Regions from separate parts of the Aeromicrobium sp. UBA7512 genome, predicted to be linked through region 2. Evidence: predicted binding sites of a transcription regulator. Region 2 holds the regulator's gene; the other holds the start of a gene.

Region 1 (15,634 bases), on a different contig from region 2:
TACTCGGTCCGCATCCGGGCCAGGTCGTCGCTCATGTCGCCACGGTAACCGGGCTGACGACCGCACCTGGCGAAGCAGCCGGGAATCGACCGTGCTGCACGCCGCAGAACGGCCACAGGGCACTATTGAGGCATGACTCAAGTACACCACGGACTGGAAGGCGTCGTAGCGTTCGAGAGCGAGATCGCCGAGCCCGACAAGGAAGGCTCCGCGCTCCGGTACCGCGGCGTCGACATCGATGACCTCGTCGGCCGCGTGCCGTTCGAGAAGATCTGGGGCCTGCTGGTCGACGGCTCCTACGACCCGGGCCTGCCTCCGGCCGAGCCGTACCCGATCCCCGTGCACTCCGGCGACATCCGCGCCGACGTCCAGAGCGCGATCGCCCAGATGGCTCCCGTGTGGGGCCTGCGTCAGCTCTACGACATCGAGACCCCCGAAGAGGTGCGCGACGACCTCGCCCGCACCGCGGTGATGGTGCTGTCGTACGTCGCCCAGGCCGCCCGCGGCCTCGGCAAGCCGATGGTCCCCCAGAGCGAGATCGACAAGTGCGACACGATCGTCGAGCGGATGCTGACCCGCTGGCGCGGTGAGGTCAACCCGGACCACGCCAAGGCCATCGACGCGTACCTCGTCTCCGCCGCCGAGCACGGCATGAACGCCTCCACGTTCACTGCTCGCGTCATCTCCTCCACCGGCGCCGACGTGGCCGCCGCCCTCTCCGGCGCAGTGGGCGCGATGTCGGGCCCGCTGCACGGCGGCGCCCCCTCGCGCGTGCTCCACATGATCGAGCAGGTCGAGAAGACCGGCGACGCCGAGGCGTACGTCAAGAACCTCCTCGACTCCGGCGAGCGCCTCATGGGCTTCGGCCACCGCGTCTACCGCGCCGAGGACCCGCGCGCCCGCACGCTGCGTCGCACCGCCAAGGAGCTCGCCGCCCCGCGCGCCGAGGTCGCCGAGGCACTCGAGCAGGCCGCCCTGAAGGAGCTGCGCGAGCGCCGCCCCGACCGCGTCCTGGAGACGAACGTCGAGTTCTGGGCCGCGATCGTGCTGGACTTCGCGGAGATCCCCGCGAACATGTTCACCGCGATGTTCACTTCGGCGCGCACCGCCGGTTGGAGCGCCCACATCCTCGAGCAGTACAAGACCGGCCGCCTGATCCGCCCCTCGGCGATCTACACCGGTCCGGCCTCGCGCACCGCCGACGAGGTTCCCGGCTGGAACCCGGCTTGGGCCGAGACCAAGGCCTGAGCCACCGCACGACCCGCACGGGGTGTCGCCACGACTGTGGCGGCGCCCCGTTCTGCTTCCCTCCTCCTCGCACTCATCCCTTGTCTTATTGGGCCCAATGGACTAGTCTTGGTACATCAGTTCGAAGCGGATCGGGGGATGCGTGGACGTCGTCGGTGGGCTCAGGTCGGGGCAGCGGTTCCTGGCTGACGCGCGCTCGCGTGACCTGGGATCGCTCGGCCCTGAGCAGCTCGCGGCTGAGGTTGCCGCGGTGCAGGCGCTGCGTCGCGAGGCCGACGCGCTGAGCCTCGCGCTGGTGGCCGCCGCCGACCGGAGCGATGCCCACCGTGCCACTGATGCGCCGAACCTGACGGCGTTGGTTGCGAGCGAAGCCGGTGTGACCCGGCGCGACGCCGCCCACCAAATCCGTCTGGCGAACCGAATCGAGGCCGCACCGCGGGTGAAGGAAGCGCTGGCGGTGCCGGGCATGTCCACGGCCAAGGCCGCGATCGTGACCGACGCGCTCGACACGCTCCCGGTCGGACTATCGGCACAGCAGCGGGACCGGGTCGAGCAGGACATGGTGGCCGCGGCGCAGGTCATGACCGCCGAGCAGCTGCGCCGCAAGGCGCGCCGGGCGGTCGAGGTGGTCGACGCCGACCGCGCCGACCGGATCGAGAACAACCAGCTCACCCGCGAGGAGTCCGCGCGGGGTCAGCTGCGCGAGTTCTGGATCGGCCGGCCCGACGAGACCACCGGACTCGTCCCGTTCGGCGGCAAGACCGACGCCGTCACCGCCGACATGCTGCGCGCCGTGGTCGAGTCCAAGACCAGCCCTCGCCGCCGCGCCCTCACCGAGAGCAGCCCCGACGAGGCGCGCCGCGAGCCGCGAGAGAAGGCCGGTGAGGCGTTCGCCGAGATCGTGCGCCACCTGCCGCGCGAGGGCTACGGCAATCACGGCGGCGTCGCGGCCACCCTCGTGGTCACCGTCGACGAGAAGACCCTGCGTGGCGAGACCGACCGCGCCGGGGTCACCGAGTTCGGCACCCCGGTGTCGGCCAACCAACTTCGCAAGCTCGCCTGCGGCGCCGGGATCCTCCCCGTCGTGATGAACGGGTCGAGCCAGGTCCTCGACGAAGGGCGCGCCAAGCGCCATCACACGGCGGCCCAACGGATCGCCCTCGCCCAACGGGACCAGGGCTGCGCGTTCCCCCAATGCGACCGGCCACCGGGCTGGACCGAAGCCCACCACGCGATCCCGTGGAGTCAGAGAGGCGAGACCAACCTCGAGACCGGGGTGCTGCTCTGCTCACACCATCACCACCGCGTCCACGACGCCCACATCCCCATCCGGTTCAACGACGACGGCACACCCGAATTCCAGCTGCGCGGCCAGTGGCAACGCAACCACCGCTACCGACCCCTCGCGGCGTCAGCGTGATCTCGGTACTCCCCCGCAAGCGGGAGGTGCCCCCACGCCTCGCAAGCTCGGCGTCACTCGATCGACGGCGGGACCCCCTGAACACAGCGGCACTTCGATCGACGGCGAGTCAGTTCGGGGCGGCGCCGCGCTCGGACTCGGTGAACACCGCGTCGATGACGCGGTCGGAGGCGTGACCGTCCTCCAGCCCTCCGAAGCGCTCGCGGAAGGCGGCCAGGCGGTCGGCGTACTGGACCTCGACCTCGCCGAGCCGGGAGACGGCGTCGATGACCTCGTCGCTCGTGCGCACCACGGGACCGGGCGCGATCTCCTCGAGGTCGACGTAGAAGCCGCGCAGGGCGTCGCGGTAGTGCTCGAGGTCGTAGACGTAGGAGATGATCGGCCGGCCGCGCTGGGCGTAGTCGAACATGATCGACGAGTAGTCCGTGATCAGCGCGTCGGCCACGAGCAGCAGGTCCTGCGTGTCCGGGTACTTCGAGACGTTGACGATGCTGGCGTCGAGGTCCTTCGGCCAGGTGAACTTCACCAGCGGGTGCAGGCGCACCAGCAGGGTCACGTTCTCGCCGAGGCGCTCGGCGAAGCGGCCGAGGTCGAGGGCCATGTCGTGGGCCCACGCGCCCTTCGCACCGGCCGCGCGGCCGTCGTCGCGGAAGGTGGGGGCGTAGAGCACCACCGTGCGGTCCTCGGGCAGGCCCAGCCGCAGCCGGGTCTCGCGCGCCCGCTGCCGGCCCACCTCGGTGTGGAACACGTCGTTGCCGGGGTAGCCGGACTCGATGATCGGGCCGGTGAAGCCGAAGGCGCTGCGGAAGGCCGCGGTCGCGTACGGGCTCGGGGAGACCAGGCTCGACCAGCGATCCACCAGCTCCTGCGCCTTCTGGTGGTAGTCGTCGGCGCGCCCGTGCATGACCGGCACGTCGTTCTGCATCCGCTTGAGCGGGGTGCCGTGCCACGTCTGCAGGTAGTGGGTGCCCCGCGGCCGGCGGCACAGGTCGTGCACGTTCTGGTTGAACACCCAGTAGCGCGCCCGCGACATCGTCCAGAAGTAACGCGGCGTCAGGCGGAACACCTTGTGCGCGTCCGGCGGCACCCGCAGCGTGGAGTTGTTGACGTACCAGAGGTCCAGTGAGGTCCCCCGCTCGTGCAGGCGCTCGAACAGAGCTCGCGGGCTGCCACCGTAGGCACTGCCGCGGTCGCTCTCGAACACGGCGATGTCGCGGCGCGGCAGGAGGCTGCCGAAGCGGAACATCAGCGACATCACGCGGTAGTAGTGCGGCCCGGCGCGGAAGCGCTTGAAGGCGTCGCGCACGGCGCGCACGTTGCGCAGCCGCAGCAGCCGCGTGGAGAGGCCGTCGGCGGTGCGCACCATCTCGTAGTTGCGCTCCCCGTAGCCCGACGTCGGGAGCTCGAGGAAGGCGGCGGCGCGACGCGCGTACTCGTCGTCCATCGTGAAGCCCGAGCCCGCCGACCGGGCCACCTCACCGGCCAGGTCGGCCGCGCGGTGCGCGATCGGCCCGGGCAGGGCGGTGGCGGCGTCGATGAACGGCGTGCGGGCACCGGTGAGCACCGCGTCGTCGAAGCGGAAGAAGAACACCGGTCGCCGCAGGAACGCCGCGTCCCACGCGACGCTGGAGTAGTCGGTCACGAGGGCGGCGCTGGTGCGGATGAGCTCCTGCACGTCGGCGTCGCGGGGGGCGATCGAGATCCCCTCGAGCGGCAGGTCGTCCACCAGCGCCCGCAGGTTCGGGTGCATCACCATGAGGATCTCGACGCCGTCGCGCTGCAGCGCCTGCAGCTGGGGGTCGTTGAGGAAGTCCAGCCAGTTGGCCAGGTAGGTGCTGGTGAGCACGCTCTCGCGGCTGGTCAGCCAGTCGCGCCACGTGGGCATCACGAGGAGCCGGCGCTGCACCTGCGGCTCGCCCTCGAAGAGCGAGTCGTACCGCGCGAAGCCGGTCACCTCGACCTGCGAGGGGAAGAAGTCGAGGTCCTCGATGAAGATCTGGCGCTCGGCGGCCGAGTTCACGACCACCCGGTCCGGCGGCATCTCCTGCATGTGCAGGCGGCCGTAGTTGAGCCGCACGTTCTTCATGCCGGTGACGCCGTGCTGGAGGAACACGCGCAGGCCGCGCGCGTGCCGGGCCAGCCGGGGCGACCGCGAGGCGTGCAGGTACTCCGCGTGGTGGCTGCCGACGAAGCGCGACGCCAGGGCCGTGTAGCGGATGTGCTCGCGCGAGCGGGCCGTGACGACGTTCCCGAACGGCTCGACCTTGTCGCGGTCGGGCGAGTCGGCGTCGATCACGTAGTAGGCGCGACGGTCAGGGTGGTTGCGGCGGATCCAGCGGAACAGCGCGAAGCCGTTGTCCTGCGCCTTGTAGGGCACCTCCCCCACGAGCCAGATGCCTGAGAACGGGCGCAGCGGCGCGAGCAGCCACGCCCACCGCTCGATCCGGCGCAGGTACCGGTGGTTCTCGACGGTGAAGCGCTCCGACCAGAACGCGAGCCGCTTGGCACGGAAGGTCAGGTAGGGCACCCACTGGTCGACGTGGGCACCACCCTGCGTCGGCACCGGCAGGTCGCGGAGCCTGAAGTGGGAGAAGCTCTTCTCCGCGAACGGCACCCGCACCGGCAGCTCGAACCCGTCGAGCTCCATGATCAGGTGGGGGTCGATGATGCCCTCGCGCTCGGCGTCGTCCACGGCGTCGGGCGTGATGTCGAAGCTGATCCGGTAGTCGTACAGGCCGTGGGCGGCGGTGGCGTCGAGCGGCTCGACGCGCACGGGGATCTCCTGGGTGGTCCCGGAGAACCGCCACTGCAGCGACAGCCGGATGTCGCTCGCCGGACGCGAGAAGGTCTTGAGGACGAGGTCCGCGGCGATCCCGCGCGGGCCGACGTCGAGCCGCTTGCCCTCCACCTCGAAGCGACGGATCGGCTCGGCGGCGTAGCGCACGGAGACGTTGCCCTGGTCGGTGACGTGGGTCCAGGCGTGCACCTGCTCGCCGAACGGGGACGCGGCGCCCTCGATCTCGATGAACGCCATCGCGGCCGAGGTGTCGGTGTGGTCGAAGCGGCCCAGGCGCTGCTCGGTGCGCTTCCTTCCCATCCCCTCGACCTCGACGAACAGGTCGAAGCGGCCGGCGGCGCGGCCGCCGAGCTCCCAGAGCTGCACGGGATCGAGCGCGAACGCGAACGTGGCGGACGGGGCCTGCTCGAGGCGGAGGCTGACCTGGCCGAGCCGGCTGGCGGGACGAACCACCAAGGCCACCACGCGCACCGGGTCGCGGAACGCGCCCGCGTAGTGGACGAGGCCGGCCTCGTGGCGCACGACGAGGGAGGCGTGGGGCCGGGGCGCGGGACCCTTGCCGAGGGCACGGCGCAGGCGGTCCTTCGCGCGCTCGGGCACCATCGCGACGACCCGACGCCGTACTCGACCCACGTCAGGCATGCTCTCCTCGGTTCCCGTCGACTTCACGGCGGGACGCCCCCACCACGCGATTCTCGATTCTAGAGGGGGACGCCGCGTCCCGACGGGTCACCCGCGGGCCGCGGTGGGCGCGATGGGGACCGCCCTCGTATCGTGGTGCGGTGCCCGCCAGTCCTCCCAGCGACCGATTCAGGGCCGAGATCTCGGCCCTGCGCGCCTGTGCCGTGCTGCTCGTGGTCATCTACCACCTCTGGCCGGGGCGCCTCCCGGGCGGCTACATCGGCGTCGACGTCTTCTTCGTCATCTCCGGCTTCCTGATCACCGGGCACCTGCTGCGCGAGTCCGCCGACACCGGGAAGGTCGACCTGGCCCGGTTCTGGGCGCGCCGCGCCCGGCGCCTGCTGCCGGCGGCGTACCTCGTGCTCGCCGTGTCCGCGCTCGCCGTCTGGCTGTGGATGCCGCTGGTCACCTGGAGCCAGAACTTCAAGGAGATCGTCGCCTCGGCGCTGTACGTGCAGAACTGGGCCCTGGCGGCCGACTCGGTGAACTACCTCGCCGCCGAGAACGACCCGACGACCGTGCAGCACTACTGGACGCTCTCGATCGAGGAGCAGTTCTACCTCGTGTGGCCGCTGCTGGTGATCCTGGCCACCGTCCTGGCGGTGCGGACGGGTCGGTCACGCAAGCTCATGGTCGCCCTCGTGCTCGGCACCGCGACCGTCGCGAGCCTGGCGTACTCGCTGTGGATCACCCAGGCCAACCCGCCGGCCGCGTACTTCGTCACCCCGGCGCGGGCGTGGCAGTTCGGCGCCGGCGCCCTGCTGGCGCTCGCGATGGGCAGCGCCACGGTGCGCCGCGGAGCGCCCACCGCCCTGCTGTCGTGGGCGGGCTTCCTGACGCTGGCGTGGTGCGGCCTGACGTACGACGACTCCACGCCGTTCCCGGGCACCGCCGCGATCGTCCCCGTGGTGGCCACCCTCGTGGTGATCTGGGCGGGCGAGCCCCGCGGCGTCCTGTCCCCCACTCCGGTCATGCGGTGGCGCCCCACCCACACCCTCGGCGAGATCTCCTACTCGATGTACCTGTGGCACTGGCCGCCGATCGTGATCCTGCCGTTCGTGCTGGGCCACGAGCTGGGGCTCGGCCCGCGCGTCGGGATCCTCGTGTTCACGATCGTCGCCGCCTGGGCCACCAAGCGCTGGGTCGAGGACCCCATCCGCTTCACGCACCGCTTCGGCCTGCGCCGGCCGGCCATCACGGGACTGGCCACTCTGGTCGGCGCGGCCGCGCTCGTCGGGGCGTCGCTGGCCGGGCACCAGACCGCCGCCGCGGCCCAGGAGCGCGCCGTCGCCGTCGCCGAGAAGCTGGTCGAGGACGCCCCCGACTGCTTCGGCGCGGCCTCGCGCGATCCCGAGAACCCGTGCCACAACCCCGAGCTCGACGACCAGCTGATCCCGTCGCCCGAGGCCGTGGTCAACGACTACGAGAAGGAGTACCCGAACTGCTTCGGGGGTGTGCACGACACCGAGCTCAACGACTGCACCTTCGGCGACCTCGACGACGACTCGCTGCCGCACGTGACCCTCGTGGGCGACTCCCACGCCCGGTCGTTCCTGCCCACGCTGGTCCGGATGGCCGACCAGAAGCTCATCACGCTCTCCGCCCAGCTGAGGAGCAGCTGCTCGTGGACCCGCGACGAACCCGACCACGACGACCCGCTGCGCGTCAGCACCTGCCAGGAGTTCAAGGCGAACCTCCAGGAGTGGCTGCTCGACCGCACCGACTCCACCGACCTGGTCCTGACCACCGGCTACGCCCGGATGCTCAGCGGGTCGAACGAGGAGCGCGTCGAGAGCATGGAGGCCGTGTGGCGTCCGGTGCTGGACCGGGGCGTGCGAGTGGTCGCGATCCGCGACAACCCCCGCCTGCCGCGCGCCCCGCAGAAGTGCCTCGCCCAGCTGGAGAGCATCACGCCGGACGCGTGCGCGTTCAGCCGCGAGGAGGCCTTGTCGCACTTCGACGCCTTCGCGACCGCCGGCCGCCAGGTCGAGGGCGCGCAGACGCTGGACCTGAGCGACCTCTACTGCGACGACGAGACCTGCCCGTCGATCATCGGCGGCGTGAACGTGTACCGCGACATCACCCACCTGAGCGTCACGTACGTGCGCACGATGACGCCGTACGTGTACCGGCGACTGGTGGACATGAACGCCCTGCCGCGTCCCTCGTGAGGGCCCCTGACATGACGATGCCGCGGCGCCGTATCACCCCCCCGAGGTGATGCGACGACGCGGCGGTCGCTGAGGGAAGACTAACCCATCCGCTAGTTCTTTGTAACTAGTCCGCTGGTTCTTTTCGGCGTGTCACTGCGAGTTCACCTCTCGGTTCAGCCGAGCGCGACGAGCTCGGTCACGTCGTCGCGCGGCAGCTCGTCCACGACCGCCGTGACGTTGATGCTGTTGAGGTTCACGGCGGCGTGGTGCTGCGACAGGAAGGCCGTCTCGGAGGCGTCCATGCCGGTGGCGATGCGGACCATCGTCTCGCGCGGGGCCAGCGCGGTGGCGTCCACGACGTGCCACTCACCGTCGACGTAGGCCTCGGCGACCGCGTGGAAGTCCATCGGCTGCAGCCCCGGGGCGTAGACCGAGACGAGGCGCGCGGGAACGTCGTGCGCGCGCAGCAGGGCGATGACCAGGTGCGCGTAGTCGCGGCACACGCCCTGGCGCTTCAGCATCGTCTGCACGGCGCCGTCGGTGGGTCGGCTGCTGCCGGGCACGTAGGACAGGTGGGTGCCGACCCAGGAGGTCACCGCGTCGAGCAGGTCCTTGCCGGACAGGCCCTTGAACTCGGCCTTCGCGATCGCGAAGAGCGAGTCCGAGGGCGCGTACCGGCTGGGACGCCGGTACTCGATGATGTCGAGCTCCTCCGTGGCGATCGGCCGGGCATGACCGTCGACGACCGCCTCGTAGTCGATCGTGATGGGGCCCGCGGGCGCGTCGATCCGGTGCAGGCGGGTCTCGTGGCGGCCGGCGATCTCGCGGGCCTCGAGCTCGGCACCGTCCTGGACCACCCGCAACGACTCGCTCGAGGTGGCCACGTTCGCCGCGACGGCGATCGAGAGGACGAGGTCGGCGCGGTCGAACGCGTGCAGTTCGAGGTGGGCCGTGACGGTGCGCTTCACCGCACCATGCTGGCACGGGCACCCCGACGCCGCGATCCGGCGACGTCAGGCGTCGAAGGCGCCGAGGATCTCGTCGGCGGCGGCGGCCGGTGAGAGCGTGCCGGCGAGGACCTCCTCGCGCACCCGCTCACGGACCTGTGCCACCGACGCGTCGGTGGCGAGGCGCTGCTCGATCTCGTCGCGCACGAGCGCCCACGTGAAGTCGAGCTGCTGCTGCGCGCGCTTCTCCGCGACGCCCCGGTGGCCCATGAACTCACGGTGGCGCAGCACGCGGCTCCAGACGGTGTCGATGCCGGTCCCCTCCAGCGCCGAGCAGGTGAGGACGGGCGGCACCCAGTCCTGCGTGCCGGCGTAGACCAGGCGCAGCGCGCCGGCCAGCTCGCGCGCGGTGCCCTCGGCCTCGCGGGCCCGCTCGCCGTCGGCCTTGTTGACCGTGATGACGTCGGCGATCTCGAGGATGCCCTTCTTGATGCCCTGCAGCTGGTCGCCGGTGCGCGCGAGGGTGAGGAAGAGGAACGTGTCGACCATGCCGGCCACGGTGATCTCGGACTGGCCGACGCCGACCGTCTCGACGAGCACGACGTCGTAGCCGCCCGCTTCCAGCACCGTCAGCGCCTGGCTGGTGGCGCGGGCGACGCCACCGAGGCTGCCCGCGCTCGGCGAGGGGCGGATGTAGGCGTTCGGGTCGGTGGAGAGGCGCACCATGCGGGTCTTGTCGCCGAGCACCGAGCCGCGGGTGCGCACGCTCGAGGGGTCCACGGCGAGGACGCCGACCTTGTGACCGCGCTCGGTGAGGTGGACGCCGAGGGCCTCGATGAAGGTGGACTTGCCCACGCCCGGAACGCCGGAGATGCCGACGCGGACCGCTCCCCCGACCTTCGAGTCGGGCGCCGCGGCCAGCTCGGCCAGCACCTCGCGCGCGGCCGCCCGGTGATCGGCTCGGCGCGACTCGACCAGCGTGATCGCACGTGAGATTTCCGCCCGCCGGCCCGCGCGGACGCCCTGCACCACCCTGTCGACGTCAACCACGCGTGCGAGTCTAGGGCGTGGCCTCCACCGACCCGGCCGCCAGCACGACGACGCCGGGCGGGGCCGTCACCACGGCAGGGGCGGGCCGAGACCGAACTCGGCGATGACGTCGTGCACGATCGCGAGCAGCGCCTCGTCCGAGTTGTCCGCGCCGGGGCGGAACGCCACCGCGTTGATGACGACGCGACCGCCCGAGAAGGTGACGCCCAGGAACCCCTGCCCACCCATCCGGGCCAGCTCGGCCGTGGGCCGGCCGGGCTCGTTGAACTGACCCCAGGCGTACTGGCACGGCCGCCCGTCGATCAGCTCGACGGGCCCGGTCACGCGCCCGAGGTTGGAGCAGCCGACGGCATTGACGTCGGCCCCCAGGGCGAACCGCTCGAGGCGGCGCAGCAGCCACACCGGCACGAAGGGGACGAGCGGCAGGGCCGCCAGCAGCGGGAGCTGGTTCGCGTCCCGGGCGCTCAGCGCGGCCTTCATCGCCGCACGCGCGGGGCGCAGGTCGTGCGTCACCTCGGCCGGGTCGAGGGTGACGACGACGGAGGACAGGGCGTTGCCCCGCAGGTCGTCGTCGCCCTCACGCACGCTGACCGGGATCGTCAGGTTGACCGTGCCGTTCCGCTGCACCCGACCCAGGTCGAGCCCGAGCCGCGCGGCGAGCGCCGAGGCCAGCACGTTCGAGGTGCCACCGAGCCGTTCCGCGCACGCGTCCCACGACGCCTCGGACACGAAGGTCACGACGCGGGCGGCCCCGTCGCGGACCGGCGGATCGGGCGCGGTGAACTCCGCGACGGGTGTGGCCACGGGCAGCGCCGCCGCCGAGGCCCGGTGCGGCAGGCTCCGCTCGGCACGCATCTGACGCACGACCGCACGGAGGGCCCGCACCTTCTCGGGGAGCGACCCGATGACCTCACGCCAGTGGGACAGGCGGCTCCGGGCTCGCTCGCCGCGGCGCGGATACGCCAGCCCGAGGTCGAGTCCTTCGACGGCCTCACGCAGTCCCAGGAGCACCCCCACGCCGTCGGTGACCGTGTGCGACACCACGATCGCGACCGCGCTGCCGCCGTCGTCGAGCCGGAGGACGCCGAAGCGCCACGGCGGTCCCTCGCCCGGATCGATGGGCCGCCGCGAGACCTCGACCGACCACTGCTCGATCTGCGACCGGGGCCGCATGGCGGGCTCGACCTCGATCGGCACGGGCGCGTCGGGGCGGACCCAGCGGGGCCGCCCGCCCCACCCCGGTGCCGCCTCGACGACGCGGGCGAACCGCCCCTGGTGGAGCCGGTCGGACAGGCGGCGCAGCGCGTCGAGGTCGACCGCGCGGTCGTAGACCCACGTGTAGTGCAGCGTCGGGTGATGACCGAGGGCACGGAACGCCAGGTACGAGGCGTGGTCCATGTAGTCGAGACGAGTGTCCAGGCGAGTGTCCAGCCGGGTGTCCGAGCGGGTGTCCACCGCCACAGACTAGTGCAACTGGGAGTTGCAGCCCAGCGTCGACAGCCGGCGTCGGGTCGCCCGAGGGATCAGCTCTGCGCGCGCAGCTTCTCCAGCAGGTCGAGTGCCGAGTCGGCGATGACCGTGCCGGGCAGGAAGACCTCGGCCGCACCCATCTCCTTGAGCGTGGGCACGTCGTCGGGCGGGATCACGCCACCGATCACGACCATGATGTCGGGACGGCCCTGCTCCTCCAGCGCCGCCTTCAGCGCGGGCAGCAGGGTGAGGTGACCCGCCGCGAGGGACGAGACCCCCACGACGTGGACGTCGGCGTCGACCGCCTGCTGGGCGACCTCCTCCGGCGTGGAGAACAGCGGGCCCACGTCGACGTCGAAGCCCATGTCGGCGAACGCCGTGACGATGACCTTCTGGCCGCGGTCGTGTCCGTCCTGGCCCATCTTGGCCACGAGGATGCGGGGGCGGCGGCCCTCGGCGCGCTCGAACTCGTCGGTGGCCTCGATGACCCGGGCGATGTTGCCCGACTGGCCGGCCTCGCTGCGGTACACACCCGAGATCGTACGGATCACGGCCTGGTGGCGCCCGTAGACCTTCTCCAGCGCGTCGCTGATCTCGCCCACCGTGGCCTTCGCGCGCGCGGCGTTGACGGCCAGGTCGAGCAGGTTGCCCTCGAGCGAGCCGTCGCGGCGCGCGCCGCGCTCGGCCGAGTTCGTCAGCGCGTCGAGCGCGGACTGCACGTCGTCGTCGTTGCGCTCGGCGCGCAGGCGCTCGAGCTTGGCGATCTGCGACGAGAGCACGGCCTTGTTGTCGACCTTGAGCACGTCGAAGGGCTCCTCGTCGGGCACGCGGTAGGTGTTCACGCCCACCACCACCTGCTGGCCCGAGTCGATGCGGGCCTGCGTGCGGGCCGCGGCCTCCTCGATGCGCATCTTCGGGATGCCCTCGTCGATGGCCTTCGCCATGCCGCCGGCCGCCTCGACCTCCTGGATGTGCGCCCAGGCGCGGTTCGCGAGGTCGTGCGTCAGCTTCTCGACGTAGTACGAGCCGGCCCACGGGTCGATCGTCTGCGTCGTGCCCGACTCCTGCTGCAGCAGCAGCTGGGTGTTGCGCGCGATGCGGGCACTGAAGTCGGTGGGCAGGGCGATCGCTTCGTCGAGGGCGTTGGTGTGCAGGCTCTGGGTGTGGCCCTGCGTGGCCGCCATCGCCTCGATCGCGGTGCGCTGCACGTTGTTGTAGACGTCCTGCGCCGTGAGGCTCCAGCCCGAGGTCTGCGAGTGGGTGCGCAGGCTCAGCGACTTGGGGTTCTTCGGGTCGAAGTCGCTGACGAGCCGGGCCCACAGGGCACGGGCGGCGCGCAGCTTGGCGACCTCCATGAAGAAGTTCATGCCGATCGCCCAGAAGAAGCTCAGGCGCGGAGCGAAGGCGTCGATGTCCAGGCCCACGTCGAGGCCCGAGCGGATGTACTCGACGCCGTCGGCCAGCGTGTAGGCCAGCTCGAGGTCGTTCGTCGCCCCGGCCTCCTGGATGTGGTACCCGGAGATCGAGATCGAGTTGAACCGCGGCATCCGCGCCGCCGTGTACGCGAAGATGTCGGAGATGATCCGCATCGAGGGCGCCGGCGGGTAGATGTACGTGTTCCGGACCATGAACTCCTTGAGGATGTCGTTCTGGATGGTCCCGGCCAGCTGCTCGGGCTTCACGCCCTGCTCCTCGGCCGCCACGATGTAGAGCGCCAGCACCGGCAGCACGGCACCGTTCATGGTCATCGAGACGCTCATCTGGTCGAGCGGGATGCCGTCGAACAGCGTGCGCGTGTCGTAGATCGAGTCGATCGCCACGCCGGCCATGCCGACGTCGCCCACCACGCGGGGGTTGTCGGAGTCGTAGCCGCGGTGGGTCGCCAGGTCGAACGCGACCGACAGGCCCTTCTGGCCCGCCGCCAGGTTGCGGCGGTAGAACGCGTTGGACTCCTCGGCGGTGGAGAAGCCCGCGTACTGGCGGATCGTCCACGGCTGGGTCGTGTACATCGCCGGGTACGGACCGCGCAGGAACGGCGTCATGCCCGGGTAGGTGTCGAGGGCGTCGAGGCCCTCGAGGTCGGCGGGCGTGTAGAGCCGCTTGACGGGGATCCCCTCCGGGCTCTGCCACGGCTCGCCGGCGAAGGACTTCGGTGTGGTCATGCGAGCACCTCACGCATCTGTCGCAGGAAGGCCAGCGCGTCGAGGCCCATGGCGGCCGACGCGTCCTGGCCGAGGTCGGTCTTGCCGGCGACCAAGACGTACGAGGCGCCGTTCTCGCGCAGCGCGGCGACCAGGTCGGCACCCCACTCGCCGTACACGGCATCCGTGCCGGCGAGGCAGACCACGGGAGGCGCTCCGGCCTCGAGGTACTTGTCGACGGCCTCGTCGACCCCGGCGGTGGCACCCGCGGCGCCGATGCCGATGCCGCCGGCGGCCAGCAGGTTGATGGCGAACGTGGCCCGGGCGGTGTGGGCGGAGATCGGGCCCATCGTGGCGAGGAAGACCGGCTGCGCCACGGGCTCGTCGCGCATCTGCTCGAACTCGCCGGCGTACCGGAACACGTCGGGAGCGACCGGGTAGGGCCGGCGCTCGGGGAGGGTCTCGGCGGAGTTCGGGAACTCGCTGATGCCCGTGATCGGGCGCTCGCGGCGCGCGATCTGCAGGGCGCGGTCGTCGCGCACGGCCTGCACCAGCGGCACGAGGCGGTCGGCGGCGGCGTCGAGGTCGGCGACGCCCTCCAGCTCGTCGAGGCCGTCGAGCTCGGCGAAGAGCTCCCACGCGGCCATCGCGAGGTCGTCGGTGAACTTCTCCACGGCGTACGCGCCGCCGGCGGGATCGGCCACCTTGGCCACGTGCGACTCGTGGATGAGCAGGCTCGAGGTGTTGCGCGCAATGCGGCGGCTGAACGGGGTGGGCAGGCCGAGCGGCTCGTCGAACGGCAGCACCGTGACCGCGTCCGCGCCGCCCACGCCGGCGGCGAAGCCGGCGACGGTGGTGCGCAGCATGTTCGTGTAGGAGTCGTAGCGCGCCATCATCGGGCGCGACGTGACCGCGTGCTGGCGCTGGGCGCGGGCCGCCTCGCCGATGCCGCTCAGCTCGCCGACCCGGTTCCACAGGGTGCGTGCGGCGCGGAGCTTGGCGATGGTCGGGAACTGCTCGTCGGTGGCCGCGTAGCGGAACTCCAGCTGGGCGGCGGCCTCGTCGGTGGTGAACCCGGCGGCCTCGAGGGCGCGCAGGTACGTGACCGCGACCATCATCGACCAGGCGAGCTCCTGGACCTCCGACGCGCCTTGGTCGTGCAGGGCACTGGCGTCGACGACGACGCCGCGGACGCCCGCCTCCTTCGCCAGCGTGGCCACGCGGACGAGGACGTCGAGATCGTGGCCGCCACCGCCGAGGTTGGTCAGCGGGTGCGGCTGGACGCCCTTGTCGCGGCAGACCGCCACGAAGGCCTCGGCCGCGGCGACCGGGTCCTCGGGGGCGTCGAGCACGACGGGGGCCAGGTCGAGGAAGACCGGCTCCAGCAGCTCGGCGAGACGATCGGCGGCGATGCCGCGCTCCCCCACCGTGAGCCACAGCGAGTTGCCGCCGTTCTCCAGCTCGGTGGTGAGGTGGTCGGCGGTGGTGTCGGGGTCGGTGAACCAACCGCGCACGTCCCAGCCCTCGAGCTCGGGATCGGCGGTGCCGGAGCCGCGCGTGTAGGGCGCCTCGCCCGGGAGGCCGGTCTCGGGGACGTCGGCGACGAGCTCGCGCGTGCCCAGCGGGGTGATGCTGAGCCCGTCGAGGGTCGTGGTCGTCAGCGCCTCCCACACGTCGGTGTCGGGGGCGTCCTCGGCGAGGCGACGCGTCTTGCGCAGGACGGCCGC
Region 2 (15,634 bases):
GGTCACGGTGCTGCGCGAGGTGCTCCGGACGCGCTCGTTCCTGCTGCTCGCGGGCACGTTCTTCGTCTGCGGCTGGACCACCAACGGGATCATCAGCAGCCACTTCGTGCCCGCCGCCCACGACCACGGGATGGCGGCCACGACCGCTGCCGGGCTGCTGGCCGTGGTGGGCATCTTCGACATCGTCGGCACGATCGGCTCGGGGTGGCTGACCGACCGCTACGACCCGCGCCTGCTGCTGTCGGTCTACTACGCGCTGCGTGGCCTCGCGCTGCTGGCCGTGCCGGCGCTGCTCGGCCCGACGGTCGAGCCGCCGATGCTCCTGGTCGTGGCGCTGTTCGGTCTGGACTGGGTCGCCACGGTCCCGCCGACGGTGGTGCTGTGCCGCACCGCGTTCGGGGCCGAGCGGGGCGGCATCGTCTTCGGCTGGGTGTTCGCGGCCCACATGATCGGTGCCGGCGTCGCGGCGGCGGCCAGTGGCGCCCTGCGCGCCGCCTCGGGGGACTACACGTCGGCGTGGCTGCTGGCGGGGGCGCTCGCCGTGGCGGCGGCGGTGGGCAGCCTGCTGCTGCCGCGCCCGGTCACGCCAGCGCGAATTCCAGCGCCACGCTGACGACGGTCGCGATGAGCGACAGCACGCCGATCACGATCGCGGCCACCCCCAGCCAGTAGGCGGCGGTCGCCATCGAGGTGTCGGCGTACGGGCCGTTCCACTGCTCGGCGCGGGTGCGCTCGTTCCTGGCCAGGATCATGGCCGCGATGCCACCGGCGATCGAGAACACGCCACAGCAGCAGGCCAGGAAGATGCTGACGATGGCGATGACCAGCGACCACACGGCCTGGTTGCCGTCCGGAGCAGCGGGGTAGCCCTGGCCGTAGGGAGGCTGGCCGGGCGGCGCGGGGTAGCTCGTCACCCGCCGAGCATAGGACGGCGCGGCCGGGCTGCTCGCCCGGCCGCGCCGTGTCTCACAGCATCAGGCCGCCACCGGCTGGTTGCGGAACTTCTTGTAGGCGTACGCCGTGGCGATCGTCACCACGGGGTAGGCCACGAGCAGGCCGACGCCGCACAGGCACGCACCGATCAGCACGATCACGAAGCTCAGCAGCGCCAGCAGCAGGGCCTGGCCGAGGTTGGCCGACACCAGCTTCACGCTCGACGTGATGGCATCGACCGGGGACTGGTTCTCATCCACCACGAACAGCAGGGCGAAGTAGGACAGGAACGCGAAGATGACGCCCGGCAGGACGCACAGCACGAGGCCGATCGTGATGCCGATCGACACCAGCAGCGACGTCAGGATGACCGGTCCGATCGGCACCCGCGAGAACGTGTCGGCGAGGGAGAACGGCCGGCCCTCGGTCTCGTCGAGCGCGCCGCGGTAGATGAACGCGGAGATCACGTACGTCGCGAGCGTCGAGAGCAGGTTCACGACGATGCTGGCGAAGCTGAAACCGGCGAACGGGTTGGTCTCGGTCGCGTCGATGTCCGGCTGCACCAGGAAGCTGAAGACGCCGAAGATCACCGAGACGGCGAAGATCGCCAGTCCGGCGATGATCCACTGGCCCGCGTTCGAGGAGAACTTGCGCCAGCCGTAGCCGATCGCGTCGGTCGGGCTGAAGGGCTCGATGAAGCCCGAGCCGCCCGGGGGCGGAGGCGGGTAGCCACCGCCGTAGCCGGACCCCCCGGGCGGAGGCGGGTAGCCGCCGCCGGAGGCGTCACCGGGCGGGGGAGGCGGGTAGGCGGGGCCGCCGTAGGACGGCGGCGGGGGCGGGACAGGACCACCCGGGGTCTCCGGGTCGGGTCCGGTGGGCGGCTCGTTGGTCGACATGAGGCGAGCATAGGGAGGATGCGCCGCTCCGTACACCGTGCGGAACATCGATCCTGCCAGTGATGCTGTCTCGAAACGGAGGGTGCGTGCCGCTTGGTGACGGTGCGGGGATACGCTGGAGGTCAGTTCGGAGCCGAGTCCCGACAGGGGAAGGGAGAGTGCGATGACCGTGCTCGACGACATCCTCGCGGGGGTGGCCGAGGACCTGGCCGAGCGTCAGAGCCGGGTCTCCCTGGACGACCTCAAGCGTCAGGCCGACAAGCAGCCGCCGGCCCTGGATCCCATGCCGGCGTTCCGCGCCGAGGGCGTCTCGGTGATCGCCGAGGTGAAGCGGTCCAGTCCCAGCCTGGGTGCACTCGCCGACATCAAGAACCCGGCCCAGCTCGCCGCCGACTACGCGGCCGGCGGCGCCGCCGCGATCAGCGTGCTGACCGAGCAGCGTCGCTTCAACGGCACCCTCGACGACCTGCGCGCCGTGCGTGGCCAGGTCGACGTGCCGGTGCTCCGCAAGGACTTCATCACCACGTCGTACCAGCTCTGGGAGGCGCGCGCCGCCGGCGCCGACATGGCCCTGCTCATCGTGGCCGCTCTCGACCAGAACGCGCTGGAGTCGCTCATCGACCGTGCCCGGTCGATCGGCCTGACCCCGCTGATCGAGGTCCACGACGAGGCCGAGGTGCGCCGCGCCCTCGCGGCCGACGCCGACCTCATCGGCGTGAACGCCCGCAACCTCAAGACCCTCGAGGTCGACCGCGGCACCTTCGAGCGCCTCGCCCCCCGGATCCCCGACTCGGTGGTGAAGGTCGCCGAGTCCGGCGTCCGAGGACCGCACGACGTGATCGAGTACGCGCGCTTCGGCGCCAACGTCGTGCTCGTCGGTGAGACCCTCGTGCGGGGCGACGACCCTCGCGCCACCGTGGCGGACCTGGTCGCGGCCGGCTCCCACCCGGCCCTGCAGCACCGATGGCAGCCGAGCTGAGACCACCAGCTCCCCGCCGACCCCTCACCCAGGACGACCATGACTGACATCTCCGGCCGATCGCCGTCGCGATCGGCGCTTCCCGACGGTCCGGGCCACTTCGGCCGCTTCGGCGGCCGGTTCATGCCCGAGGCCCTGATCGCCCCGCTCGACGAGATCACCCGCGAGTGGGAGGCCGCCCAGGCCGATCCCGCGTTCCGCGCCGAGCTCGACCGCATGCTGCGCGAGTACGCCAACGTGCCCAGCCCGCTGTACGAGGCGCACCGGTTCTCCCGGGCCGTCGGTGCGCGCATCCTGCTCAAGCGCGAGGACCTCAACCACACCGGCGCCCACAAGATCCGCAACGTGATCGGGCAGGCGCTGCTGGCCAAGCGCATCGGCAAGCCGCGCTGCATCGCCGAGACGGGGGCCGGTCAGCACGGTGTCGCCTCCGCCACGGCGTGCGCCTACCTCGACCTGGACTGCACCGTCTACATGGGCCAGGTCGACACCGAGCGCCAGGCGCTCAACGTCGCCCGCATGCAGATGCTGGGCGCCGAGGTCATCCCGGTCACCACGGGCAGCGCCACCCTCAAGGACGCGATCAACGAGGCGCTGCGCGACTGGGTCACCACGGTCGACACGACGCACTACCTCTTCGGCACCGCCGCGGGCCCGCACCCGTTCCCGACGATGGTGCGTGAGCTGACGCGAGGCATCGGCGACGAGGCCCGCGCCCAGGTCCTCGAGCTCACCGGGAAGCTGCCCGACGCGGCCGTGGCCTGCGTGGGCGGCGGATCGAACGCGATCGGCCTCTTCACGGCGTTCGTGCCCGACGAGAGCGTGCGGCTCATCGGCATCGAGGCGGGCGGCGACGGCTTCGAGACCGGTCGCCACGCCGCCACGATCACCGCCGGCGAGGTCGGCGTGCTCCACGGCGCGCGCTCGTTCCTGCTGCAGGACGAGGACGGCCAGACGATCGAGTCACACTCGATCAGCGCCGGCCTCGACTACCCGGGCGTGGGCCCCGAGCACGCGCACCTGGCCGACATCGGACGGGCCCAGTACCGGCCTGCCACCGATGCTCAGGCGATGTCCGCGTTCGACCTGCTGTGCAAGACCGAGGGGATCATCCCGGCGATCGAGTCGGCGCACGCGCTGGCCGGCGCGGTCGAGCTCGCCAAGGAGATGGGTCCCGACGCCACGATCCTGGTCAACCTCTCGGGCCGCGGCGACAAGGACGTGCACACCGCCGCGAAGTACTTCGGCCTGCTGGACGAGAACGACCGGGCGGAGACGGACCGATGACGGTGATCGACGAACTGTTCGAGCGCACGCGCGCCGAGAACCGCGCGGCCCTCGTGGGCTACCTGCCCGCCGGGTTCCCCACGGTGGACGGCTCCATCGCCGCCATCGGCGCCATGATCGAGGCCGGGGTCGACCTGGTCGAGGTGGGCCTGCCCTACAGCGATCCCGTGATGGACGGGCCCACGATCCAGGCCGCCGCTGAGGCCGCCCTCGTCAACGGCACCCGGGTCGACGACGTCTTCCGCGTCGTGCAGGCCTCGGCCGCCGGCGCGCCCACCGTCGTGATGACCTACTGGAACCCGGTGGAGCGCCGCGGAGTCGACCGGTTCGCCGCCGACCTCGCCGCCGCCGGGGGAGCGGGGCTCATCACGCCCGACCTCATTCCCGACGAGGCCGTCGACTGGGAGCGCGCCTCCCGCGAGCAGGGTCTGGACCGCATCTACCTCGTGTCGCCGTCGTCGTCCGACGAGCGGCTGGCGATGACGGCCGAGGCCGCCAGCGGCTTCATCTACGCCACCGCGGTCATGGGCGTCACCGGACAGCGTGAGCAGACCAGCAGTCTCGCGCCCGAGCTCGTCGGCCGCCTGCGCAAGGTCACCGACAAGCCCGTCGGCGTGGGGCTCGGCGTCAGCAACGGTGCCCAGGCCCACGAGATCGCCGAGTTCTCCGACGCGGTGATCGTGGGATCGGCGCTCGTGCGCTGCCTGCTCGACCAGCCGGACGAGGCCTCCGGGCTCGCCGCCATCCGCGACCTCGTGACCGACCTGCGCACCGGCGTGGAACGGGACTGACATGACCATCGCCACCTTCATCCCCTCGCCGGAACAGGCCGTCTGGCACCTCGGGCCGCTGCCCCTGCGGGCCTACGCGCTGTGCATCATCGCCGGCGTCTTCGCCGCGATCTGGATCGCCGACCGCCGGTTCGTCGCGGCCGGCGGCCGCCCCGGCGCGATCGGCGACGTCGCGATCTGGGCCGTGCCGTTCGGCATCATCGGCGGACGGATCTACCACGTCCTCACCGACCCCCAGCTCTACTTCGGCGACGGTCGGGACCCGATCGACGCGCTGAAGATCTGGGAGGGCGGCCTCGGCATCTGGGGCGCCATCGCGTTCGGCGGCCTGGGCGCGTGGATCGCCTGCCGCCGGTACGACATCGACTTCCTGAAGATGGCCGACGCCCTGGCGCCGGGCCTCCTCGTCGCGCAGGCGATCGGGCGGCTCGGCAACTACTTCAACCAGGAGCTCTTCGGGCGTCCCACCACGCTGCCGTGGGGCTTGGAGATCTCCGAGCAGCACCGTCCCGACGGCTACGAGCAGTTCGCCACGTTCCACCCCACGTTCCTCTACGAGGCGCTGTGGAACCTCGCGGCCGCGGCGCTGCTGGTGTGGCTGGGCAAGCGCTTCGCGCTGACGCACGGACGGGTGTTCGCGCTCTACGTCATGCTCTACACGCTCGGGCGCGGCTGGATCGAGGCGCTGCGGATCGACACGGTGAACCACATCGGCCCGTTCCGGCTGAACATCTGGACCTCGATCGTGGTGTTCTGCCTGGCCCTGGCCTACTTCGTGTGGGCCGGCCGCCGGTATCGCGAGACCCCTGAGCGTGACGTTTCCGGGGCCGACACGCCGTAGAGGACCCCGGGAACGTCACTGCCAGCGCTTCCTCAGGCCTTCGGGTCCTCGTCAATCCTGTCCGCGGCCTCCTTGAGCCTGGCGGCGGCATCGTCGATCTTCTCGGTGAACTTGCCGTCGGTGGCCTTGTCGGCGAGGTCCGCGACCTTGTCGATCGCGGCGTCGATGTCCTCGTCGTGCCGCGCCGCCTCCTCCTTGGCCCGGTCGACCAGCTGCTCGGCGTCCTTGCCCTTGAACCTGTCCAGGAAGCCCATGGGTGCCCCTCTCGTCGATGGAGGACCGCTCGGCGGTCCCGCACGTCACGGTACTTCGGGTCGGCCGCGCGCGCCTGAAAGACTGGCCCCATGAGACCGAGCCGTCCCGTCGTCGCCGTCGTGGGTCCGACCGCCTCGGGCAAGACGCGGCTCTCGGTCGGCCTGGCTCGCGCCGTGGGCGGTGAGATCGTCAACGCCGACTCCGTGCAGCTGTACCGCGGCATGGACGTGGGCAGCGCGAAGGCCACCGAGGCGGAGCGCGCCGGGGTCCCGCACCACCTGCTCGACGTCCTCGACCCCTCCGAGGAGGCGAGCGTCGCGGCGTTCCAGCGGGCGGCGCGCGCCGCCATCGAGCAGATCCGTGATCGTGACGCGGTGCCGATCCTCGTCGGCGGCTCGTCGCTGTACGTGCGCGCCGCGATCGATCCGCTGGACTTCCCGGGCACCGACCCGCGGGTGCGCGCGCGGTGGGCCGAGCGCCTCGACGACGTCGGTCCCGAGGCGCTGCACGCCGAGCTCGCCCGGCGCGACCCGCGGGCCGCCGCGGCCATCCTGCCCACCAACGGGCGCCGGATCGTCCGTGCCCTCGAGGTGGGCGAGCTGACGGGCGAGCCGTTCGCGGCCACGATGCCCGAACCGGTGTCGATCTACCCGGAGGTCGTGATGATCGGGCTCGACGTGCCGCGGGACGTGCTCGACGCGCGCATCGACGCCCGCGTCGACGCGATGTGGGCCGACGGCATCGTCGAGGAGATCAGGGGACTGCCCGGCCTCGCGGCCTCGCCCACGGCCTCGCGGGCGCTCGGTTACCAGCAGGTGCTCGCGATGCTGGCCGGTGAGCTGACCGAGGACGAGGCGCGCGCCGAGACGAAGTCCGGCACCCGGCGGTTCGCGCGGCGTCAGGACCGGATGATGCGCAAGGACCCGCGCATCCACTGGCTGCCGTTCGACGATCCCGACCTGCTCGGGCGCGCGGTGGCACTCGTCGATCACCCGTAGGCTGGGGACATGGAATTCACGTGGTTCAAGGGGCATGGCACCGAGAACGACTTCGTGCTGCTGCCCGACCACGACGGCACCCTCCACGGTGACCTCGACCCGGCGTTCGTGGCCGCCCTGTGCGACCGGCGCCGCGGCATCGGCGCCGACGGTGTCATGCGCGTCGTGCGCTGCACCGCGCTGGGCCACAACTCGCCCGCCGAGTGGTTCATGGACTACCGCAACGCCGACGGCTCGCTGAGCCAGATGTGCGGCAACGGCATCCGCGTGTTCGCGCGCCACCTGCTCGAGCAGGGTCTCGTCGAGGGGCCGGAGTTCCCGATCGACACGCGCGACGGGCTGAAGTTCCTCTCCGTCGTCGGCGACGAGATCGCTGTCGACATGGGGGCCTTCACCACCGGCACGCACTCCAAGGTCTCGGCCGCCGGCCAGACCTGGGAGGCGCTCGAGGTGCACACCGGCAACCCGCACGCCGTCGCGTTCGTCGACCGCGTGCAGGACGCCGGCACCCTGCTGGAGCAGCCCGCGTTCTCCGAGTCGGTCTACCCCGAGGGCGTCAACATCGAGTTCGTCGAGCGACGCGGCACCCACCACGTGGGGATGCGCGTCCACGAGCGCGGGTCGGGCGAGACCCGCTCCTGCGGCACCGGGGCGTGCGCCGCGGCGATCGCCACCGCGCATGCCGACGGAGCACACGATCCCACCGAGTACCGGGTCGACGTGCCCGGCGGAACCCTGCACGTGACCGTCGAGCCGGAGCGCACCGTCCTGCGGGGACCGGCCCGGATCGTGGCCGGCGGAACGATGGAGTGGCGCGGATGAGCGACGAGACCCGTCCCGACCTCCAGCAGGGGGAGATGGACCTGCAGGACCGTTCGTCGCTGCGCCGTGTCGCCGGACTGTCCACCGAGCTCGAGGACATCAGCGAGGTCGAGTACCGCCAGCTGCGGCTCGAGCGCGTGGTGCTCGTCGGCGTGTGGACCGAAGGCACCGTCGAGGACGCCGAGAACTCCCTGACCGAGCTCAAGGCGCTGGCCGAGACGGCCGGCTCCGAGGTGCTCGACGCGCTCATCCAGCGCCGCCAGAAGCCCGACCCCGCCACCTACATCGGCAGCGGCAAGGTCGAGGAGCTGCGCGAGGCCGTGCGCGCGACGGGTGCCGACACCGTGATCTGCGACGGCGAGCTGGCGCCGAGCCAGCTGCGCAACCTGGAGGACCGCGTCAAGGTCAAGGTCGTCGACCGCGTGGCGCTGATCCTGGACATCTTCGCCCAGCACGCCAAGAGCGCCGAGGGCAAGGCCCAGGTCGAGCTGGCGCAGCTGCAGTACCAGACCCAGCGCCTGCGCGGCTGGGGCGGCAACCTGTCCCGGCAGGCCGGCGGCCAGGCCGCGGGCGGCGAGGGCATCGGCGGCCGTGGTCCCGGTGAGACGAAGCTCGAGACCGACCGCCGCCGCATCCAGGCCAAGATGGCGAAGCTGCGCCGCGAGCTCAAGGAGCTGCGCGGCACCCGCGAGACCAAGAAGGCCGAGCGCCGCCGCAACAAGATCCCGTCGGTCGCGATCGCCGGGTACACCAACGCCGGCAAGTCGAGCCTGCTCAACCGGCTGACCGGTGCGGGCGTGCTGGTCGAGGACGCGCTGTTCGCCACCCTCGATCCCACCACGCGTCGCGCCGAGACATCGGACGGACGCGTCTACACGCTCTCGGACACCGTCGGCTTCGTCCGGCACCTGCCGCACCAGCTAGTGGAGGCGTTCCGCTCCACCCTCGAGGAGGTGGCCGACGCCGACCTCGTCCTGCACGTCGTCGACGGGTCGCACCCCGACCCCGAGGGCCAGATCGCCGCGGTCCGTGAGGTGTTCGCGCAGATCGAGGCCGTCCGGGTCCCGGAGGTCATCGTCATCAACAAGGCCGACCAGGCGGACCCGTTGGTGCTCAAGGCGCTGCTGGCCCGCGAGCCGCACGCGGTCGTCGTGAGCGCCCGCACGGGTGAGGGCATCGACGAGCTGCTGAACGCGATCGAGGCCGACCTGCCGGTGCCCGAGGTGCTGGTCGACGCGGTGGTGCCGTACTCGCGCGGCGACCTCGTGAACCAGCTGCACCTGCACGCCGAGATCGAGCAGCTCGAGCACGTCGCCGACGGCACGCACGTCGTCGCGCGCGTCCACCCCGAGCTCGCCGCCGAGCTCGAGCAGTTCGCCCGGGCCCACTGAACCGGTCCCTGTGGATCGGTGAGTCCGCGGCTCCGGCGGACAGGTAGCGTTCTGCCATGCCCTCCCGACCCGGTGTGACCGACGTTCTCGGTGCCGCCGTCGCGGCGGTGGGCGGATCCGAGCGCCCCGGGCAGGTCGCGATGGCCGAGGCGGTCGCAAAGGCGTTGTCCGAGGAGCGTCACCTGCTGGTCCAGGCCGGCACCGGCACCGGCAAGTCGCTGGGCTACCTCGTGCCGGCGCTGCTGCACGACAAGCGCGTCGTGATCGCGACGGCCACGCTCAACCTGCAGCACCAGCTCGTCGAGCGCGACATCCCGGCTCTCAAGGAGGCAGCGCGCGGCACGATGTCCACGGTGCCGCACCACGCCGTGCTCAAGGGCCGCGCCAACTACGCGTGCCTGCACCGGGTCCGCCAGGGCGCACCCGACGACCAGGGCGTCCTGGTCGAGGTCCCCGAGGGCTCGCTGGGCGCCGAGGTCGTGCAGCTGCGCGAGTGGGCCGAGGACCAGGCCCAGGGCGGCCACGCGGGCGACCGCGACGGCGCGCCCACCCACGGTGAGCGCGCCTGGCGCCAGGTCAGCGTCTCCTCGCGCGAGTGCCTCGGCGCCGCGCGCTGCGAGTACGCCGCCGAGTGCTTCGCCGAGCGGGCCCGCGAGGACGCCGCCAACGCCCACGTCGTGGTCACGAACCACGCGATGCTCGCGATCGACGCGATCGAGGGCATCCCGATGCTCCCGGAGTTCGACGCCGTGGTGGTCGACGAGGCGCACGAGCTCGCCGCCCGGGTCACCCAGGCGTCCACCGACGAGCTCGACCCCGGCCTCATCGAGCGAGCCGCCCGCCGGGCCCGGTCGTACCTCGACGACGGGGGCACCGCCGACGACCTCAGTGACGCCGCCGACGCCCTCGCCGATGCACTCACGCACGTCCAGCCCGGCCGCATCGACGCGATCGAGCCCGCCCTGGCCGGCGCGCTCGCCCTCGTCCGCGACAGCGCCCGTGCCTGCTTTTCGAGCTTCACCAAGGAGAAGGGCGAGGAGGCCGATCCCGGCCGCCAGCAGGCGCGCACCTCGATCGACGACGTCCGCAGCGTGGCCGAGCGCATGGCCGCCGGTCGCGAGACCGAGGTGCTGTGGCTGGGGGAGGGCCGCACCGGCCTGCACCTGCGCATCGCGCCGATCGACGTCTCGGGCGCCCTGCGCGAGAAGCTGTTCGGCGAGAAGACCGTCGTGCTCACCAGCGCGACGCTCACCCTCGGTGGCTCGTTCGGTCCCGTCGCGGCGTCCCTCGGGCTCGACATGAAGGGCGAGAACTGGACCGGTCTCGACGTCGGCTCGCCCTTCGACTACCAGCGCCAGGGCATCCTCTACGTCGCGCGCCACCTGCCGGCGCCCGGCCGCGACGGGCTCGAGGCCGAGCAGCTGGGCGAGATCACCGCCCTCGTGAAGGCGGCCGGCGGCCGCACCCTCGGGCTGTTCTCCTCGCGGCGCGCCGCCGAGCGGGCGGCCGAGTACGTGCGCGAGTCCCTGCCCGACCTCGACATCCTCTGCCAGGGCGACGCCCAGCTGCCCGAGCTGGCCCGCCGCTTCGCCGAGGAGCCGAGCGCGTGCCTGTTCGGCACGCTGAGCCTGTGGCAGGGCGTCGACCTGCCGGGGGACACGTGCACCCTGGTGATCATCGACCGCATCCCGTTCCCGCGCCCCGACGACCCGCTCAGCAGCGCCCGCCAGCGCCTCGTCGAGCGTCGCGGCGGCAACGGCTTCATGCAGGTGGCCGCGCAGCACGCCGCGCTGCTGCTGGCCCAGGGCGTCGGTCGCCTCATCCGGCGCTCCACCGACCGCGGCGTGGTGGCGATCCTGGACCCGCGCCTGGTCACCGCGAGGTACGGCGGATTCCTGGCTTCCTCCCTGCCGCCGCTGTGGCGGACCACCGACCGATCGGTCGTCACCGCGGCGCTGCGCCGCCTCGACGAAACGGCGAAGGCGGGGAATCAGGCCTCGGTTTGATACCGTGGCCCGGACTCATCGCTCAACCAGCTCGGGGATCCCATGCCGTTCCGTCTTCCCTCGCTCGCCGCTGCATGCCTGGCGCTCGTCGGATCTCTCTTCGTCGCCGTCGCACCTGCGCAGGCCGCGGGCACACTGTCGACCAAGACCGCCCTCGTGGCCATGACCGACGCCGGGTACGGCGCCGTCTGGGCGCGCTGCACCAAGAAGAAGACGTGCAAGGGCCACATCTGGGTCGACGGCGTCTCCTCCCAGAAGCGCAGCTTCAAGGTCAAGGCCCGGTCGTCGCGTTACGTGACGTTCCGCAACACGACGTGGCGCGCGAAGCCGAAGGCGGTCGTGCGGATGAGCGGCGCGGCGGCGCGCCCCATCACGCAGCAGGCCAAGGTCACCTACGGCACCATCTCCGGCACCGTCGCCCGCACCGGCGGCGCGGCCGCCACCGGCGTCAAGGTCGAGCTGTGGCGCCTGGGCTCGCGCAACCGCAACGTGCTGATCTCCACCGCCAACGACGTCGAGCGCAACGGCGGCCGCTTCTCCTTCCGCGTCCGCATGGGGGCGAACAACTCCCCGTCCGCCAGCTACAAGCTGCACATCATCGGCACCTCCGGCGGCGAGCGCCGCTCGTGGTGGTTCCGTGGCAACGGCGCGGGCGCCTTCGCCGGCGGCGCTCGTGACATGAGTGCGGGCACCACGATCCGCGTCACCCGCGGCGGGAAGTACCGCTACGTCGCCAACGCGCGCTACGCGTCGATCCGCGGCCAGGTCGTCAACGGCTCGAAGCCGGTCGCCGGCTCCGAGGTCACCATCGTGGGCCGTCCTCCCTACTGGTCCCGCTCCTCGCGCGTGCTGCGCGACCTGGACTTCATGTCCTGCGCCAACGTCTACGGACGCACCCGCACCAACTCCAGCGGTCGCTACGAGGTCGGGTTCCTGCCCACCTCCGGCAACCGCATCTACGCCGTCAAGCCCGCCGGTGGCCTGTGGTTCGGCGCCAACGACCGCGGGTGGGGCTCGTGCCACACGATGGTCAACCAGCGTGCCGAGGCCAGCTCCACGGGCCGCATGCTCCAGCTGCCCAACGGTGGTCTCTCCGGCCGCGTGCAGAACATCGGCCGGCACCGCACCAAGGTCTCGGTCATCGCCGGTGGCTACCAGGGCCGCTCCAGCTCGGCCAAGGTCGACCGCTACCTGACGATCCGCGAGTACGCGACGGGCCGCGCGATCCTCGCGTCCGACGTCGTCCGTGCCGGCAACGGCCGCCAGGTCAGCCTCGGCGAGGGCTACTACTGGTTCGAGATGGGCCGCCGCACCGGCTGCCACGCCTGGTACAAGAGCCGCTACAAGAACAACGACGGCTACTTCAACGGACTCGATCGCGGGTTCGAGAAGTGGAAGGCCAAGAACTACAAGATGTACCGCCAGCACTGCCGGGCCTGGACGTCCGGCACGTACAAGCGCGTGTACGTCAAGGGCTCGTCGATGCGCGTCGGCCTGAAGAACTACAAGGGCGGCTCGGTCAGCGGTCGTGTCACGGCGAACAAGGTCAAGCCGCGCACCGAGCTGATGATCCGCCTGACCTCCACCGACGGCAAGAAGGTCTACCGCACCGCGATGACCGACGGCGGCGGCCGCTTCAAGGTCACCGGCTTGGCGTCGGGGCGCTACCGCATCGTCGTCAACGCCGACTCGTGGCGCGGCATCTCGCGCGGGTTCTCCGGTCCGAAGACCGTCAAGGTCACGCGGGGCAAGAACAAGTCCGTGGGCACCCTGAAGTTCCGGCAGTAGCCCGGCGTCCTAGGCTGCCAGCATGGCGATCCTGGTCACCGGCGGAGCCGGCTACATCGGTGCTCACGTCGTCCGGGCCCTCGAGCGCGCCGGCCTGGAGTCGGTCGTCGTCGACGACCTCTCCAGCGGCCACCGCGAGTTCGTGCGACCCGAGGTCCCGTTCATCGACCTCAACGTCCTGCACGCGAAGCAGCTGGTCGACCAGCTCGCCGAGCACCACATCGAGGCCGTCATCCACCTGGCCGCGTTCAAGTACGCCGGGGTCTCGGTCGAGCGGCCGGCCCACACGTGGCGCCAGAACGCCGGCGGCACGCTGAGCCTGCTGCGCGCCATGGAGCGGCTCGACATCGGCGCGATCGTGTTCTCCAGCACCGCGGCCGTCTACGGGACCCCCGACGTGGAGACGGTCACCGAGGACACCGCCACCCGACCGGAGTCGCCCTACGGCGAGTCCAAGCTGGTGGGGGAGTGGATGATCCGCGACCAGGCGCACGCCACAGGCCTGCGCCACACGTCGCTGCGCTACTTCAACGTGGTGGGATCGGGTGAGCCCGACCTCTATGACTCGAGCCCGCACAACCTCTTCCCGCTGGTGATCCGGGCCCTCGCCCAGGGTCACCGCCCGCGGATCTTCGGCGACGACTACCCGACGCCCGACGGCACCTGCGTGCGCGACTACGTGCACGTGGCCGACCTCGCGGAGGCGCACGTCACCGCGGTGCGCCGGCTGCTGGCCGGCAACGAGCTCGCGCGGGTCTACAACCTGGGCAACGGCGAGGGGGTCTCGGTGCGCCAGATCATGCAGTCGGTCTCCGACGCCACGGGCATCGCGTTCGAGCCCGAGGTGATGGGACGTCGTCCTGGCGACCCGGCCCGCATCGTGGCCTCGGGCGCCCTCGCGGCGCGCGACCTCGACTGGAAGCTGACCCACACGCTCGACGACATGGTCGCCAGCGCGTGGGCCTCGCGTCCGGTCGAGCCGGCCGACTGACGCCGACCGTCAGACCCGGCGCAGGACCGCGGTGACCTTGCCGATGATCTGGGCGTCGGTGCCGTCGATCGGGTCGTAGGAGGCGTTCTGCGGCAGCAGCCAGACCTCGCCGTTCTTGCGGCTGAGGGTCTTCACGGTGGCCTCGCCGTCGATCATGGCGGCCACGATCTCGCCGTTCTCGGCGACCTGCTGCTGGCGGATCACGACGTAGTCGCCGTCGCAGATCGCGGCCTCGACCATCGAGTCGCCCTTGACCTCGAGCAGGAAGAGGGTGCCGTCGCCGACGAGCGAGCGGGGCAGCGGCATGACCTCCTCGACGCGCTCCTCGGCCAGGATCGGGCCACCGGCCGCGATGCGTCCGACCATCGGCACGTAGGCCGGCTGGGGGACCGCGTCGCCGCTGCCGGTCTCGTCGACCTCGGCCGGACGCGAGCGCATCGCGGGCTTGGAGTCGGGGAGGTAGATCTCGAGCGCGCGCGGCCGGTTGGGATCGCGACGGATGAAGCCCTTGCGCTCGAGCATGCGGAGCTGGTGCGAGACGGAGGACGTGCTGGCGAGATCGCACGCGGCGCCGACCTCGCGCATGCTCGGCGGGTAGCCGTGGGACTCGATGTGGTCCTTCAGGAACACCAGGATGCGCCGTTGACGCTTGGTCAGCCCGGTCAGGTCGACCGGCTCGTCCAGGTTCTCGCTCATGCCCCGACCGTAGTCCCGGCGGAGCCGCGGATCAAACACGTGTTCGACTCGGCGTGTCCGCCCGTGGCCTAGGGTGTGGGACGTGAGCTATGTGGTGGTGGGAACGCGTGAGGGCGACCGGTGGACGGTCGACGTGTCCGGGGTGGGCACGTCCACCGTCGAGGATCTGGCGCAGGTCGAGGCCTGCGCCCGCGAGGTGCTGCGCGAGCACGGCGTGGCCGACCACGCCACCGTGGACCTCCAGCTGCTGCTGCCGGACTTCGAGGTCGACCTGCGCCAGCACGGGGTGCCCGACCACGGTCTGGGCCCCGTCGAGCTGGTCAGCGGTGCGATCGCCCTCGTGGTGGTGGTCGGCGCGATCGCCTTCCTGCTCGGCCGTCTCCTCGGCTGATCGGGGCCGCGGGGCTCACAGCGGCCCCAGGGCGCTGTGGGGGTCGGCGTCGAGCTCCAGCGTCTCCAGGACCGAGAGGAGCCGGCGCTCCTCGAACCGGAAGTGGCTCTCCATGACCGCGGCGATGCCCTCGAGGTGCCGGTCGAGCTCGGCAGCCGAGGCGGAGCGGTCCACCGCGTCTCGCAGACCGGTGACGAGGTACTCGATCATCGAATGGTCCTGGCGCAGCAGGCGCAGGGTGTCGGCCAGGTCGGGACGCGCGGCCGCGATCGCGGGGAACAGCTCGTGGTCCTCGCCCCGGTGGTGGCCCGAGAGGGCCGTGCAGAAGCCGTGGCAGAACAGCAGCAGGTCGCGCGTCGCGGGGCCGACGGGCTCGCCCGCGGCGACGGCGGCACGCGTCACTGTCAAGGCCTCGCGCAGCCGCGTGTGGACACGGCGCAGCTCCCGGCTCCAGGCGATCAGCCTGGTCTTCTCGCCCTCAGTCACGCGAGGGCGAAGGCAACGACGAGGTCATCGTCGACTCCTTCGGATCCCACGCCTCCATGCCTGGCACGGACTGCCACCGGCAC

The links. The regulator LexA, encoded in region 2, represses DNA repair genes until DNA is damaged. The targets are predictions, from matches to a motif close to TCGAACANNTGTTCGA.
Positions count from the first base shown of each region.
Region 1: the regulator LexA is predicted to act here: its motif matches at 1,358-1,373, upstream of B2363_RS15095 (HNH endonuclease signature motif containing protein).

Region 1 covers NZ_DLNK01000007.1:859,469-875,102, reverse strand. Annotated here, with positions in the region: gene pdxH (pyridoxamine 5'-phosphate oxidase) at 1-35, opposite strand, end outside; gene B2363_RS15100 (citrate synthase 2) at 133-1,248, shown strand; gene B2363_RS15095 (HNH endonuclease signature motif containing protein) at 1,391-2,668, shown strand; gene B2363_RS15090 (CDP-glycerol glycerophosphotransferase family protein) at 2,778-6,107, opposite strand; gene B2363_RS15085 (acyltransferase family protein) at 6,248-8,317, shown strand; gene B2363_RS15080 (transglutaminase-like domain-containing protein) at 8,473-9,267, opposite strand; gene meaB (methylmalonyl Co-A mutase-associated GTPase MeaB) at 9,313-10,296, opposite strand; gene B2363_RS15070 (hypothetical protein) at 10,363-11,751, opposite strand; partial or broken gene scpA (methylmalonyl-CoA mutase) at 11,820-13,901, opposite strand; gene B2363_RS15060 (methylmalonyl-CoA mutase family protein) at 13,925-15,634, opposite strand, start outside.
Region 2 covers NZ_DLNK01000003.1:160,364-175,997, forward strand. Annotated here, with positions in the region: gene B2363_RS02650 (MFS transporter) at 1-613, shown strand, start outside; gene B2363_RS02655 (hypothetical protein) at 582-914, opposite strand; gene B2363_RS02660 (hypothetical protein) at 975-1,829, opposite strand; gene trpC (indole-3-glycerol phosphate synthase TrpC) at 1,993-2,808, shown strand; gene trpB (tryptophan synthase subunit beta) at 2,848-4,095, shown strand; gene trpA (tryptophan synthase subunit alpha) at 4,092-4,886, shown strand; gene lgt (prolipoprotein diacylglyceryl transferase) at 4,888-5,727, shown strand; gene B2363_RS02685 (antitoxin) at 5,760-5,981, opposite strand; gene miaA (tRNA (adenosine(37)-N6)-dimethylallyltransferase MiaA) at 6,072-6,980, shown strand; gene dapF (diaminopimelate epimerase) at 6,990-7,802, shown strand; gene hflX (GTPase HflX) at 7,799-9,193, shown strand; gene B2363_RS02705 (ATP-dependent DNA helicase) at 9,250-11,199, shown strand; gene B2363_RS02710 (carboxypeptidase-like regulatory domain-containing protein) at 11,242-12,987, shown strand; gene galE (UDP-glucose 4-epimerase GalE) at 13,010-13,978, shown strand; gene lexA (transcriptional repressor LexA) at 13,988-14,674, opposite strand; gene B2363_RS02725 (hypothetical protein) at 14,757-15,065, shown strand; gene B2363_RS02730 (hemerythrin domain-containing protein) at 15,081-15,551, opposite strand.